One region of the Bradyrhizobium symbiodeficiens genome, then DNA from elsewhere that is predicted to be linked to it. Evidence: predicted binding sites of a transcription regulator. Region 1 holds the regulator's gene; the other holds the start of a gene.
The links. Region 1 encodes LexA, which represses DNA repair genes until DNA is damaged. Its sites were predicted from a motif close to TGTTCNNNNTGTGTTCNG; they were not measured.

Region 1 (7,709 bases):
GTCGCGATGTGGGGCGGCCGCGAGATCGCGATGCTGTTCCTGGCTTCGCTGATCGCGGGGCTTGCGACCACGCCCTACGCTGCCTTTCACTTCCACCGCGTCACGCCCTACGGTGTGCTCGCCAATCTCGGCGCAATGCCGGTGGTCTCGGCGCTGGTGATGCCGGCCGGCCTGCTGGGCCTGCTCGCGGCGCCGTTCGGGCTCGACGGCGTGTTCTGGTGGCTGATGGGGATCGGCATCGACTGGATGGTCGTGGTCTCGCGCTGGGTGACGGCATTGCCGGGCGCCGTCGGCCGCATCCCCGCGTTCGGTATCGCGCCGCTGATTGCAGCGAGCCTGGGGATCATCGTGATGGGCCTGTTGCGCACGCCCTTGCGCTGGTGCGGTGCCGTGGTGCTGCTGGCTGCCATCGGCTGGGGACTGTCGGTGCGGCAGCCCGATATCCTGATCGCAGGGGACGGCGCGAGCGTCGCGGTGAGGGGCGGGGACGGGCGCTTGCATCTGATCAGGACGGGCAAGGACAATTTCCTGCTGAGGGAATGGCTGTCTGCTGACGCCGATCCGCGCGATGCCGGCAGTGGCGCGCTGGCGAGCGGCATATCGTGCGACGAGTCCGGCTGCGTCACGCCGCTCGCCGACGGTCGGCTGGTCGCGCTGGCCTCGCGCATCGATGCGCTGGCGGATGATTGCAGCCGGGCCGCACTGGTGGTGACGTCACGGCCCGCGCCGCCTGATTGTGCGGCGATGGTGGTGGATCGGCAGCGGCTTGGTCGCCAGGGCGCGCTGGCCTTGACGCAGCGTGGCGACGGCTTTTCGGTTCAGGCGGTGAGGGCGAGGGGCACGAACCGTCCCTGGTCGCCGGCGGCTGCCGGCGAGGGAGATTTCGAAGGAGCGCTCATGCCAAGGGCAGCGACTCCGCGCAGCAAGGATGCGACCCCCGCGGAGGCCGATCTTCAGGCGGAGGACTAAAGTCCCTGTCAGCCGATCGGCAGTCGCGTGACCGTCGGGCGGCTGTCGGCGATGATCTCACGGTTGCGCTCGCTGACCGGCTGGGTCACCGGCAGCTGCAGCACGGTTGCGCGCTGGCCTTCGACGAGCTGCGTCACCAGCACGGATTTGCCGTCCGGGAATTCGATCGCGTCATGGTGGCGATCGGGAATGTGCGGATCGATCTTGCCGAACTTGCCGACGCGGGAGTTGACGGTGCGCGTCCAGATCCAACGGTTATCGTAACGGACGTTGTCGGCGAAGGCGAGCTCCGTTCCCGGCAGCAGGCAGACCGCGACGGAGAGATCGGCTTCGGAGGCGAAGCCGCGTGTCGAGGTGCCGCGGAACGTTGTCGTGACGATCGTCTCGCCGACTTCTGCGGGGCGCGTCGCGACGGCATGCAGGCTGTAGTCACACATCGGGTGCTCCTCAATGCAGAGATAGCGACCCGCACCTCTTTTGGAGGCGCAGGCCCCTACCAGAGTGGAAGCACGTGACGGTCTGCCTGGTTGTAGGCAAATCTGCGGCTCGGATCGGCGAGCCGAGATCACATTATCTTTCCCGAATTCAATAGGAACAAAGTTGGCGCCCATGCATTCGGCAGGCGCGTGTCGGCGGCCCGCAGGCGAAGCGTATGCGTTCAAACAGATTGATCGCGTCGTGGGGGAAAGGGGGCAATGCTTCTTCGCGCGCCCGGCCGATGATGCCGCTGCGGAAGAATAGGGCCGGATAGTCTGTGCAATACCAGAAAGACTATCCAGCCGGAGCGGACCATCATCCGCTCCAATCTCTGATCGGCGATGCCGATCGAAGCCGCACGCACGAGGCGCAAAGACTTCTTGATCGAGGGCTTCTGGACTCAGTACTTGCGGTACAGCCCGATCAGCTTGCCCTGAATCTTCACGCGGTTCGGCGGCAGGATGCGCACCTCATACGCGGCATTGGCGGGCTCCAGGGCAATCGAGGCGCCGCGGCGGCGGAAGCGCTTGAGCGTGGCTTCCTCGTCGTCGATCAGCGCCACGACGATGTCGCCGGTATCGGCGCTCTCGTTGCGCTGGATCAGCGCCATGTCGCCGTCGAGGATGCCGGCCTCGACCATGGAATCGCCGCGCACTTCGAGTGCGTAATGCTCGCCGGAGCCGAGCATGTCGGGCGGTACGCTGATGGTGTGGCTGCGGGTCTGCAGCGCCTCGATCGGGGTGCCGGCCGCGATGCGGCCCATCACGGGCACCGCAACGGGCCGCTCGCCCTCGTCTGCGGACGGGCTGGAGCTCGCGCGTACCTTGCCGAGATTGCCCTCGATGACGCTTGGCGTGAAGCCGCGTCGGGTGCCGGCGGCAGCCTGGAGCTCCGGCAGCTTGATCACTTCGATCGCCCGGGCGCGGTTGGGCAGGCGGCGGATGAAGCCGCGCTCCTCGAGCGCGGTGATCAGGCGGTGGATGCCTGACTTCGAGCGCAGGTCGAGCGCATCCTTCATCTCGTCGAAGGACGGCGGCACGCCGCTTTCCTTCAGACGTTCGCTGATGAACCGCAGAAGCTCGTATTGTTTGCGCGTTAGCATCTCGACCAAAGTCCCCCGGTTGATGTCGTTCGATTCCGAGACGGATGAGTTCAGCTATAAGCCGCTACATCCTCGAAACAAATCATGAACGGACACTATATGTTCGATACATGTTCCGCAACTGCTTAATTTAGCGTGAACAGAACGAAGCGCGCGGAATGCGTGTGGCCGCGCAGGTCAGACGGGGAGCCGCAGCACCTCGCAGGGGCTGCCGGCCTCGGCCTTCGGCGCAAACGGTGCGCGCACGAGAAGTACCTGTGCCGCAGCAAGATTCGCAAGCAGAGAGGAATCCTGATGGCTGACGGGAAGAGCGACGAGCGTGCCGTCGTTGCGCAGCTCCAGGCGCGCGCGCAGATAGTCCTCGCGCTGGTCGTTGGCACCGAGATCGCGGCCCAGCACGGCGCGCTCGCGATGATGATGAATCACCGAACGGCCCGACAGCGCGCGAATCAGCGGTACCATGAACAGGAAGGCGCACACGTAGGACGACACGGGATTGCCGGGCAGGCCGATCACGCCCATCGTCCCCAGCCGTCCGTGCATCATCGGCTTGCCGGGCCGCATCGCGATCTTCCAGAACGCCATCGCGATGCCTTCGTCCGTGAGCGCCTGCTGGACCAGATCGTGGTCGCCCACCGATGCGCCCCCGGTCGTGATCAGGATGTCGGCGCCGCTTTCGCGCGCGCGGCGGATGCCGGCGGTGGTGGCGGCTAGCGTGTCGGCGGCGATGCCGAGGTCGATTGTCTCGGCCCCTTCCTGTCTGGCGAGCGCATGCAGGGCGAAGCCGTTGGAATAGACGATCTGGCCGTGCCCGGGTGTGGCGCCCGGCATCACCAGTTCGTCACCGGTGGCGAGGATCGCGACCTTCGGGCGGCGGCAGACGGCAAGCTGCGGATGGTTCATTGCCGCTGCGAGCGCGAGGTCGCGCTCTGTCAGTCGGGTCCCTTTGCGCAAGAGGACATCACCCTCTCGGAAATCGACGCCGGCGGGGCGGATGTGCCGACCCACGCTCGCAGCTTCCTTGATCGTGACGCTCTTGCCGTCCGCAATGGTGTCCTCCTGAATCACGACCGCGTCTGCGCCGTCGGGAACGACACCGCCAGTGAAGATCCGCACGGCTTCGCCGGCGCCGACCCGTCCTGTGAACGGACGGCCGGCTGCGACCTCACCGATGACAGTCAACCTGGAATCGATCGCTGCCGCGTCGGCCGCGCGCACGGCGTAGCCGTCCATCGCCGACATGGCTTGCGGCGGCTGCGTGCGCCGCGCGGCGACGTCACGCGCGAGCACCCGGTGGTGGGCTTCGTCGAGCGAAACCATCTGTTCAGGCAGCGGCTCAACGTCCGCCAGCACCGCGGCAAGGGCGTCGGAAACCGGCATCAAGGCCACGGCGAAACTCCTGCTCGGCACGTTCGGACGAAATGTTCCGACAGTGTTCTAACCGAGCGCGGAGGCGGAGGCAAAATTGCGGAGCAGGACGCCCATCCTGTAGCTTGCAGCCCATATCGAAGGAAGGCTCGGGCTTGGCGTCGCATCATCCAGACGATGAGACCGATCGGCAGAATGGGGCCATCCCGAGGACGAGAATGACGGCCGCCACGGCTTGCTCGCTCAACGCCTGCTCGGCGCATCCGGGCTGACAAATGCGACGTCGGGAGCCTTTGGGCCTTGATCCTTGTCCGGCAGCGGATCGGCCTGGGATTTCAGGTCGGCGGCCTTGCTGATCAGCTTGGCGGAAAGGTCCGAATCCGAGGTCGTTCTGGCGAATTCGAGCAGCAGAGAGGCCTGCTTGGTGAGATAGGTTTTGCCCAGCACGTCGATAAGTCCGATGTAGAAGTCCCAACGGAGTGATGAGTCCGAAGGGAGGTATTCCGTTCCCGGAACTCTGTATAAAAATGCACAAAGCGATCAGGTTCCCGATCTGTTGCAGATTTGGTTCCTGAAAGCGTGTCTGAAGCTGGGTGTGATGGCGGGCTTTTTCAGATGCCCAACGCCTTCAGGGCGTTTCCAACGTCGCGTGGCGACGTCACATGCACTGCCGTCAGGCCGCGTACCCGCGCGCCCTCGACATTCTCGGCGAGGTCATCGAAGAACACGATGCGTTCCGCGGGCACGCCGATCGCGGTGACGACGTGGTCGAAGGCCTCCGCATCCGGTTTGCGCAGGCCGATGCTGGACGACAGATACAGCGCGCGGAAATGGCCGAGCAGTTCGCCATATTCCCTGGAGAAATAGTCGACATGCGGCCGGTTGGTGTTGGAGAAGGCGTAGAGCGGCATCTGCTTCGCCGCACGCGGCAACAGCTCGGCAATGTCAGGCATCTCTCCGGCGAAGATCGCGTTCCAGCCTTCCAGGAATTGCGCGTCCGAAATGCCGATGCCGAGAGAAGCACGCAGCGAGGCGAAATAATCCTCGTCGCTGATCTTGCCGACCTCATGCAGCCGGTAGGCCTCGTCACGCACATAGCGCGCGACGATGGCCTCGGGCTGGCAGCCGGCATGTCCTGCCCAGCAGGCGATCGCCTTGGAGAAGTCGATGTCGAGCACCACGCGCCCGAGATCGAACAGCAGCGCATCCGCGCTGCCGGGAGAGAGCGATGTCACCTGCATCCTTTCACTCAGTAACGGTACGGATCGTGGTCGAACAGCGGGAATGCGCTGAACACGCTCGGCGCGTTGGTGGCGGTCGCCGGATGCAGGCAGGCTTTGTCGACCTCCGCGAATGACGTTGCGCCCAAAAGGCCGAGGCAGCGCAGCACCTCGTCCTCCAGCAGCTCCAGCATCCGCGCGACGCCGGCTTCGCCCGCCGCAGCCAGCGCCCAGCATTGCAGCCGTCCGATGCCGACCATGTCCGCGCCTGCCGCGATCGCCTTGACGATGTCGGTGCCGCGACAGACGCCGCCGTCGACCATGATCTTGGCGCGGCCCTTCACGGCTTCGACGATCTCGGGCAGCACATGCATGGCACCGCGGCCGTGGTCGAGCTGGCGGCCGCCATGGTTGGAGACGTAGATCCATTCGACACCGTGGTCGACCGCGATCCGGGCGTCCTCGGCGGTGGCGATGCCCTTCAGGATCAGCGGGATCTTGAACTTGTCCTTGATCATCTTCACGGTCCGCCACTCCAGGCCCTTCTGGAAATCGCCGCCCGTGGCGCGCAGGCGGCTCTCTCGAACGTAGCGCTTGGCGATGTCACGCTCACGACGGCTGTAGTGGGCGGTATCGACGGTCAGGCAGAAGCCGGCATAGCCGTTCTTCTCGGTGCGGCTGACGACATCGGCGACAAAAGCGTCGTCTCCGCGGACATAGAGCTGATAGAGCCGGAGCGCATCGGGAGCGGCTTCGGCGGTCTGCTCCAGGCCGGGCTCGGACACCGAGCTCAGCATGTGCGCCGCACCGAAGGTGCCGGCAGCACGCGCGACGCTCGCCGCGCCATCCGGATCGAAGATCTCGAGCGCGCCGACGGGGGCGAGCACCACCGGCAGGCGCATCCTGCGGCCGAACTGCTGAACCGAGCCGTCGACCTTGCGGACGTCGCGCAGCACCCGCGGCCGGAAGGCGATCTCGTCCAGCGCCATCCGGTTGCGGCGCATCGTGGTTTCGGTCTCGGCGGCGCCGACGATGTAGTCCCAGGCGTTCTGGTTGAGGTTGGCCCGCGCTTTTCGGACGAATTCGTGCAGGTTCTGAAACGGCTCGTTGCTGGCGCCGAGTTCGACGTTCCGTTCCGGTTGGATCCGGGGTGCTTCGTTCATTGTTATCCTCCCGAGAATTTGAAGCCTTGTGTCATCGCCTAACCCGTCCAGCGCTCCAAAACCATCCTAAAATGACATGGCTGCGAGGCGTGGACCGGCGCACCGATTCCCCCTGTAGGGTGTCTATGGGGGCGGCCCAGTCCTGCAACGTTGCCAAAAGTTTAGGTCCGGACGAAGCGATTTCTGCGATGTACCCGCCGGCGTGGCATCCCGGCCATGAAGAAACCAGAATGGTATTGTGAGAAGCAGACTGGATCGCCACTTGCAGGGCGAGTCCCAAGTCTCCAGAGACAAGCGCTAGCAACCGCCGAGCAAACAAGAAGGCCAGTCGATCCATGCGGAAATCCCTGCTGTTCCCCCTGGGCGCGCTCTCTGGAGCGTGTCTGACCCTTCTGGTAGCCAGCCCGCACGGTGGTGTATGGGCGGCGCGGGCAGCAGCGAGCGCGGATGACGCCTATTCCCAGCTCAACCTGTTCGGCACGGTGTTCGAGCGCGTCAAGGCCAGCTATGTCGAGAAGCCGGACAATGCCAAGCTGATCGAAGGCGCGATCACGGGCATGGTAACCTCGCTCGATCCGCACTCGCGCTACATGAACGCGAAGGCCTGGACCGAGATGCAGGAGACCACCTCCGGCGAGTTCGGCGGCCTCGGCATCGAGGTCACCATGGAGGACGGCCTCGTCAAGGTCGTCTCGCCGATCGACGATACGCCCGCCTCGAAGGCCGGCTTGATGTCCGGCGACCTCATCAGCAAGATCGACGGCGAGGCCGTGCAGGGCCTGACGCTCGAGCAGGCCGTCAACAAGATGAAGGGCCCGGTCGACACCAAGACCAAGCTCACCATCGTGCGCAAGGGCGCTGACGCCCCGCTCGACGTCGCGATCACGCGCGAGATCATCCATGTGCGCCCGGTGCGCTTCCACGTCGAGAACGGCGACATCGGCTATATCCGCGTCACCTCGTTCAACGAGCAGACCACCGACGGCCTGAAGAAGGCGATCGCCGCGATCTCCAAGCAGGTCCCGCAGGAGAAGCTCACCGGCTACGTGATGGACCTGCGCAACAATCCGGGCGGTCTGCTCGACCAGGCCGTGTCGGTGTCGAGCGCCTTCCTCCAGCGCGGCGAGGTCGTCTCGACCCGCGGCCGCAATCCGGAGGAGACCCAGCGCTTCACCGCGCATGGCGGCGACCTGACCAGGGGCAAGCCGCTGGTGGTCCTGGTCAATGGCGGCTCGGCTTCGGCTTCCGAGATCGTGGCCGGCGCGCTGCACGATCACAAGCGGGCGACCATCATCGGCACGCGCTCGTTCGGCAAGGGCTCGGTGCAGACCATCATTCCGCTCGGCGCTGGCAACGGCGCGCTGGCGCTGACCACGGCGCGCTACTACACGCCGTCGGGCCGTTCGATCC
Region 2 (7,709 bases), 3.4 Mb from region 1:
GGCAGAGCCTTGTCGACCGGGAACGAGGTGCGTCCCGAGGAGGCCAGATGCTGCGCGCCTGAGAGCGAGGACAGATCGACATTGTCCTGCTTCAGCGCCCACAGCAGCGCGGCCAGCGCACGCCCGGCGGGCTTGAGCAGGCCGGGGAAATAGATGTGATAGGCGCCGAAACGGACGCCGTATTTGCGCAGCACCGCGCGCGAGGGCTGGTCGAGATCCTTCAGCTCGTTGGCGATCTTGGGACGCTCGAGCACGCCGAGGGCCTCGACGAGCTGATAGGCGATGCCGCGGGCGATGCCGGTGACGTCCTCGGCCTTGGACAGCTCGAACATCGGCCCGAGCAGCTTCTCGACATGGGTCTTGAGCCAGAGCTCGAGCCGGGCCTGCACCTTGTCGCGGGGGGCGCCGGTCAGGCGCTCGTCGGAGATGATGCGGATGCGCGGATGCAGCGCGTCCTCTGCGGCAGACAGTCGCGCCACGGCATCGCCGGTCCAGCGGATGATGCCTTCCGAGGTCAGCACGAACTGATCGTCGGGCGCATTGCCGAGCTTTTCGGCGCGCGTGTTGATCTCGCCGGCGAGCACCGCTTGCGCTGCAGCCTGCAAGGCTTTCGCATCGGAGCCGGCTTCCGCCGCATCCGGTGCAAAGGTGAAGCCATCGAGACGGCCGATGACATGGCCTTCGACGATGACTTCGCCGGTCTTGCCGATTTCAGTATTCAAGCTCGTGTTCTCCCGCAGGCGGCGCATCAATACACTGGTCCGGCGATCAACGAAACGCTCAGTCAAGCGTTCATGGAGCGCATCCGATAATTTATTTTCGACCTCGCGGGCAATTCCCTGCCAGCGTTCGGGGTCTTTCAGCCAGTCCGGACGGTTGGCGACGAAGGTCCAGGTGCGGATCTGCGCGATTCGGGCCGACAGCGTGTCGATGTCGCCGTCGACGCGGTCGGCCTGGGTGATCTGGGCCTCGAACCAGGCATCGGGGATGCAGCCCTTCCGCATCAGGAAGCCGTACAGCGTGGTCACCAGCTCGGCATGGGCGGCCGGCGACAATTTTCGATAGTCGGGGACCTGGCAGGCCTCCCACAGCCGCTCCACGGCCTCCTTGCCATGCGCGACATCGCGCACTTCGGCGTCGCGGGCGGCGTGCTCGAGCACGCGCATGTCCTCGGCAACAGGCGCGCGCGTCAGGGCCTCGTGGCCGGGGCCGAGGTTCAGGGAGACCTGGAGAGCGCCGAGCGAGGAGAAATCCAGCCTGGCGTTGCGCCATTGCAGCATCTTCACGGGTTCGAAAGTGTGGTTCTGCAGCGCGTTGACGAGCTCGGGCTCGAACGGCGCGCAGCGGCCGGTGGTACCGAAGGTGCCGTTGCGCGTGGCGCGCCCCGCACGCCCCGCGATCTGCGCGAATTCGGACGGCGTCAGCCGGCGGAACTGGTAGCCGTCGTATTTGCGGTCGGAGGCAAACGCGACGTGGTCGACGTCGAGATTGAGGCCCATGCCGACGGCGTCGGTGGCGACGAGATAATCGACGTCGCCGTTCTGGAACATCGCCACCTGCGCATTGCGCGTGCGGGGCGAGAGCGAGCCCAGCACCACGGCGGCGCCGCCGTGCTGGCGGCGGATCAGCTCGGCGATCGCGTAGACCTCGTCGGCCGAGAACGCGACAATCGCAGTTCGGCGCGGCTGGCGCGTGATCTTGCGGTCGCCGGCGAATTCCAGCTGCGACAGCCTTGGACGCGTGATCATGGAGACGCCCGGCAGCAGCCGCTCGATGATCGGGCGCATGGTCGCAGCGCCCAGCAGCAACGTCTCGTCGCGGCCGCGGCGGTTGAGGATGCGGTCGGTGAAGACGTGGCCGCGCTCGAGATCGCTGGCGATCTGGACCTCGTCGACGGCGAGGAAGGAGACGTCGAGGTCGCGCGGCATCGCCTCGACGGTCGACACCCAATAGCGCGGGCTCTTCGGCTTGATCTTCTCCTCGCCGGTGACGAGCGCGACCGCGTCGCTGCCGACCCGCGCGGCAATCTTGTTGTAGACCTCGCGCGCGAGCAGGCGCAGCGGCAGGCCGATCAGCCCTGAGGGATGCGCCAGCATCCGCTCGATGGCGAGATGGGTCTTGCCGGTGTTGGTCGGCCCGAGCACCGCGGTGACGCCGGCGCCAGGCACGCGATCGGAAAGCGCGCGCTCGGAAGCGAAGGGGGAGGAGGAAAAGGGCATCTGGGGGATTAGGTAGTGCCTGTTAGGGCGAATGTCAGTGCTGTCTGGGGCGGGGCGGCACTCCTCATCCTGAGGAGCGCGTCAGCGCGTCTCGAAGGATGAAGGCGCGGCGGGTGCCATTGAGCAAGCCAGGCCCCTCGCCCTTCGAGACGGCCGCTTCGCGGCCTCCTCAGGGTGAGGGGCACACCAAGCGCGTGGGCACTCGCTCCCCAAATCCCGCGCAACTGTCTCACTTTGCGACGCTTTTCCCGTTGGTCTTAAGCTTCGGAACGACTCTAGAACGAATCGCGGCCGAATCGCTGACTCCCCCTGGAGTCCTGTTCCGTTCACCGCAACATCTCGCGGGAGTCTCTTCAGCTGCGACTAGATGGAGTTTTGGGCCGCCGTACAAGTGACGTTTCGATGGCGCAAACCGTTAAGTTGGGGACGGCGCGGAGTCGAATCAGAATCGGGGAGGAGTCAAATGGATTCCCGGATCGGAGCCGCCGGGGACCATTTTTTGCGAAAACAACCCCATGCACAGTAGGCAAGTGGTTGATTTTGCGAACCATTTATGAGGCCAAAATCTCCGCTCGTCATTCCGGGGCGCGACGCAGTCGCGAACCCGGAATCCATCGAGCAGCAGAGTCTGTCTCACGATGGATTCCGGGCTCGCGCCGAGAGGCGCGCCCCGGAATGACGGCCGAGAGAGCGAACCTTACTGCGTCTTCGCCACGCGCGGCGGCTGGGCGGTGGTGATGAAGCTGGTGGCTTCCAGCATGGCCGGGCCGAGCGGCGTCGGCACTTTCAGCCAGAACGGGACCAGGATGCGCGTGCCCGCCACCGGCGCAAACGCGATCTCGATGTTGCGCTGGGCGGCGAGGTATTTGATCACGGGGCGATCGGGGATGTAGCCCGCGACCGGCACGAAATACAGCGAGCAGACCACCACCGGGCCCTTGTAGCCCTTCTCGGCTTTCACGGTCTCCATGCGCTTGAAATCGAGCTTGAGGTCGTAGCGCATGCGGCCGTCGAACACCGGGGCCGAGCTGTGGCAGGCCTCCGGCGAGACGGGGTCGCCAGTGCCGGGCACGCGCAGGAGCGAGGCCGTCATGGGGTCCCAGACGCCGCGGCGATGCGCGTCGGTGACGACGATACGATCAGGGTCGACCGGCGGCTCCGGCAGGATGGCAAAATCCTTCACATTGCCCTTGTCGAGCGTGATGCGGATCTCTTCGGTCTTCTTCGAGGTGGTGGTGGAGGCCTGGTAGCCGGTCGCAACCAGCGCGCCGTTGACGACGCGCCCCTGGCTCGCGCCGGTGCCGGACCCGCCCGTGAACGATTTCAGCAGCCCCGAGGTGCCGCCGGACGCGGCCGCCGCGAACACGTCGTCGCCGACCTCGATATTCCAGGCGCCCTTGCCGACGGGAATGCCGGCCAGCGAGGCCTCGTATTGCGCCTCGAGCTTGCCCTGCGCCGCCGCCGGCACTGCGCCCCACGCCACCGTCAGGCCGCAAAGCACCGCCAGCCAGCCGGCAAAACCCGGGCGGACTGAGCGCTGTTCGGGCGCAAAAGGTAGCGTTGTGAGCACGAAACAATCCAATCGGAGCGCGACGGTCGTTACTTAAGCCAAAAACCGCGGCAAACAATGTGTCGGAACGTGTCGATCCCGGAACTCCACCGGACTCTTCGGCGGCGAATACGCCCTTTATGTGATGGTAAGGCGCGATAAACACTGCCGTTTTGGTGATTGGGGGGTAGCCGCGGGGGGAGTAACCTCTCCCGCGTGCGGGAGAGGTCGCGCGCAGCGCGGGTGAGGGCTCTTTCCTCTGGGGGGCACCATCCGTAATGATGTCTGCCCCCCAGAGGAGAGAGCCCTCACCCCAACCCTCTCCCGCAGGCGGGAGAGGGAGCGCACCTCCCGCGGCTTCGAAAGACCGCCCAAAACCTTGACGTCCCGGCCCTTCCCCCCTATACGTCCGCCCGCTCCCTGCAAGGACAAAAGAATTCGCCCCCGTGGCGCCCAGAATGGCGGCCGCAAATCGTTGGGGGTTTCAGGATAAGGATTGATGCCATGTCTCGCCGCTGCGAACTGACGGCCAAGGGCCCCCTCGTCGGCCACAAGGTCAGCCACTCCAACATCAAGACCAAGCGCCGCTTCCTGCCGAACCTGGTCAACGTGACCTTCATCAGCGAAGCCCTGGAGCGCAACGTGCGCCTGCGCGTCTCCACCAACGCGCTGAAGAGCGTCGACCACAATGGCGGCCTCGACGCCTACCTGCTCAAGGCCAAGGCCGACGTCCTGTCGCCGCGCGCCCTCGATCTGAAGCGCGCCATCCAGAAGAAGGTCGGCCCGACGCCGGCGCCGGAGAAGAAGGCCAGCTGAGTTCTTCAGAATTGGGCGGGGGCTAGGTTGCGTCGCGTGGCGTAGGCTTAGCCAAGTAAGAGTTTGCGTTGCGGCCGGATCGGAAGATCCGGCCGTTTTTGTTTTGCATGCAACTCTAACACAATCTTCCGTTCAAATCGCGCTCTGAACCGATCCAACAAGTGTGTGCTCGAAAGCCGATAGATTCTCGACCTTACCGAGATCAAGCGCCCTCAGATCGTCCAAGGTTCTGTCGAGATCATACTCGTGTAGGTAAGCAGACAACTTCTTCGCGGTCTGCACCGGAATTCCATATTCCTCTAATGCTGCAATCGCAGGCGGAAGAAATAGATTCTCGGTCGCCTCGGCATAAACGCTGTAATTCGGTCCAGCCATCTCCAGACGACTAGCGACCTCTGAAATAACTCTATCCAGCACCATCAAGTCACGCGGAAATTGAAATGTGATGACGTTGCGAATGACCTTTAGCGCCTCATCGATCCTTTCGGATACAACTTGATGAGCTAACGTTCCGCGTGCGATCTCGGCAAGATAACCAGGAATCCCATCTGCTTGACTGAGCGTACTCAGATGCCAAGCGAGTTGCCTTCCGGAGCTGATACCAAGATCGTTTAAGCGCGGCCCAGACAATTCATCGACTATAATTTCGCAAACGGCTATCAGTTGAAAGTGCTTGGGAAATCCGCTCCAGATTAGAGAAACGTCCCCGGACTTGAATTTTTGATAAACAATGCCCGCAATTCGATTTTGGATATCTGGCAGCACAGAGCCGTTCAGACGAAGCGTGTCAGCCGACAAGAAGCTATTCTTTATTGCATCCTCAACCCTTGATCTCGAGAAATCAGAGAGTTCATCATCATCCAACTGAAGCAGAAGAGTTAGGGGCGTTTCTTCGGATTGCTCTCCAATCGGGTACTCGACAACAACATCGTCATCTATCGGCGGCTTTTCCAACATGTACACTTTGCCGACAAAGTATGTGCCCATTCGCCCAGCGCGACCTTGAATGTTCTTATAAGTGAAAAAGTCCAGCACGTTCTTATTCCGCCGGCGATCATAAACAATTACGTTCTTCGCCGCCGTATTCACCCCCTCGATGAGGGTCGAGGTGCAGACTAGAAACTTAAGTGAACCATCATTGAACATGCGCACCATATGCTGCTGAAGGGCGCGCGGGATGCCCCCGTGGTGAAGACCTATCCCATGTTGTACGGCTGCAACCGCCGCCCACTCTGGATGGTAGTTCTCAGCCATCCAATGCGCAGTAGCTGCGCAAGATTCAGGATTATTTGGTTCAACGCTGCGCATAAGTCGCCGAGCAACTTTTACCGCGCTGCCGGGACCCTGACAGTAAACTAGGGTAGAACCCTCGATCTCCTGCGCCAGTTCCGCCAGCTTGTTTGGGCGGTCATCTCCACGACTGGGCAGATCGAATTGCACCACATCTACCGCTACAGTCGAATAGTCTGACGGAATGAAATGAAATTCGTACTTGTCCAGTCCTTTGATCGATTGGACATTTGGGCCGAGCAGATAAAACTGCGCTCCGGTAGATGCCAATTGATGGAACGCGAGATTAAGTTCTATCGCCCTTTGCTTGTCGTCGTCTCGCCTGAAATCAAGCTTGTAGAACTCGTCTACCACGAAGAAATCTATGTTAGACAAATCAATTCGATGCCGGACCCGTTCTTGAGTCAGCACATACACATTGATCTTGTCCGAACGAGCGACTTGAGTCGGGTGCGTAATTAAGTGACACAGCTCGCGAAACTTAGAAGCCAGTCTCTTTCGAGTTTCGTCGATCAGAGCAAGCGTGGGCAAGACCACAACGACCTTCTTGAACTTGCCAAGAGCCACCATGGCGTCGATCAACAAGCTCTTGCCAACGCTGGTCGATGCGCTCAAGACAACGTTAGAGCCTGATCGCAGCTGGTAATAAATGCGGGCCTGCAAGCTATGAAACACCGCATCTAATCCATCAGGCCGATGCAACTCATAGGCCAGAAAGTCATCATCCTCAACGGACTCAAGCATCGGGGATAAGTAAGGGTAGAGCCCGACGTTACGAACAAGAGACGCCAAAACGCGAGTTTCAAACTCGCCGCAAAGATCTCGTCGAGCGAGTGCACGAATTACGAGATCACGCCCTTGGTCATGCGTCTCTTTGTTGTTTACGTGACCCGCAATCTGGCCCAAGACCTCGAACATCTTTGAAGATGGAAGATCTTCTTGGCCAAGTTGGTCCCTCAGCTGCCTGTAGTTCATGCCAAGCCAATTTCCTTCTCGAATTGACTAACCAGGAGACAGAGATTCTCCACGGGCACGAAAATAACGTGCACCTGAACTTCAACCGTCTGCGCTGGAAGACTTGAAACAAATCTGTCTCCAAACTTCGCGATCTCTGACTTCAACTTCTGCTGATAGTCGTCTGAATGGCCGACTCCGAGTACCGCGCTGTCGTACGCAATCAATACCGGGATACATAGCATCTCAAGTATGCGGTCGATCGGCGCTCCCGGTCCAAAGGCGTCCCAGAGGGACCGTGAGGTCAGGTGCTGCGGTTCTCGCAACTGGATTATTACCTGCCGTTCTTCCTGGAGAACTTCCGTCGCGAGAGACTCGCACAAATCATCCGCGATCCGAGCCAAGAGCTCACGCTCGCCATCACCCTCTAGAAAGTAAGTGCGCCCCAACCAAAGTTGATCACCTTGTTGACGCGAGACAATGTGCGCGTTTCGTGTAATTCGATCTCCCAAACGAGAGCGATGAAATAGCTTACATGCAACAGGCTCGCTACCGAAGTAGTGACGTAAGATGGCATGAAGCAAAGCCTCTCCCAGTAACTCCCGAGAATTCAGCGTCCGTTGCGCCCGGATGGTAGCAAGTCCAGCATCAAGCTTTTGCTTAAGATTTAGTTGGTCGATCTCCGCAAGCTCACTCGCCTTCAATGACAGCTCGGCGAGCCAACTGACCAAGTATTGCGACAGCTGCAGAGAACGCCATACTTTGCGTTCATACTGAGCGTCGTAGCCAAGAGCTTGCCGTTTCTCGAGTGGATATGGAACGTTGTGAACTTCTATGAAGAAGCTGGTGCCGCGTATTCTATACGGCTTTGCGCTCGCAGC

Region 2: a site for LexA is predicted at 2,485-2,502, ahead of CIT39_RS03040 (helicase-related protein). Genes of this name have one in related genera too.

The regions. Positions count from the first base shown of each region.
Region 1 covers NZ_CP029427.2:4,049,449-4,057,157, reverse strand. The annotation lists gene CIT39_RS18830 (ComEC/Rec2 family competence protein) at 1-969, shown strand, start outside; gene CIT39_RS18825 (hypothetical protein) at 978-1,406, opposite strand; gene lexA (transcriptional repressor LexA) at 1,847-2,548, opposite strand; gene CIT39_RS18815 (molybdopterin molybdotransferase MoeA) at 2,726-3,937, opposite strand; gene CIT39_RS18810 (hypothetical protein) at 4,160-4,363, opposite strand; gene CIT39_RS18805 (HAD family hydrolase) at 4,528-5,157, opposite strand; gene CIT39_RS18800 (alpha-hydroxy acid oxidase) at 5,166-6,299, opposite strand; gene CIT39_RS18795 (S41 family peptidase) at 6,635-7,709, shown strand, end outside.
Region 2 covers NZ_CP029427.2:654,797-662,505, reverse strand. The annotation lists gene CIT39_RS03040 (helicase-related protein) at 1-2,219, opposite strand, end outside; gene CIT39_RS03035 (DUF3108 domain-containing protein) at 2,917-3,726, opposite strand; gene rpmB (50S ribosomal protein L28) at 4,273-4,584, shown strand; gene CIT39_RS03025 (DEAD/DEAH box helicase) at 4,717-6,849, opposite strand; gene CIT39_RS03020 (HamA C-terminal domain-containing protein) at 6,846-7,709, opposite strand, start outside.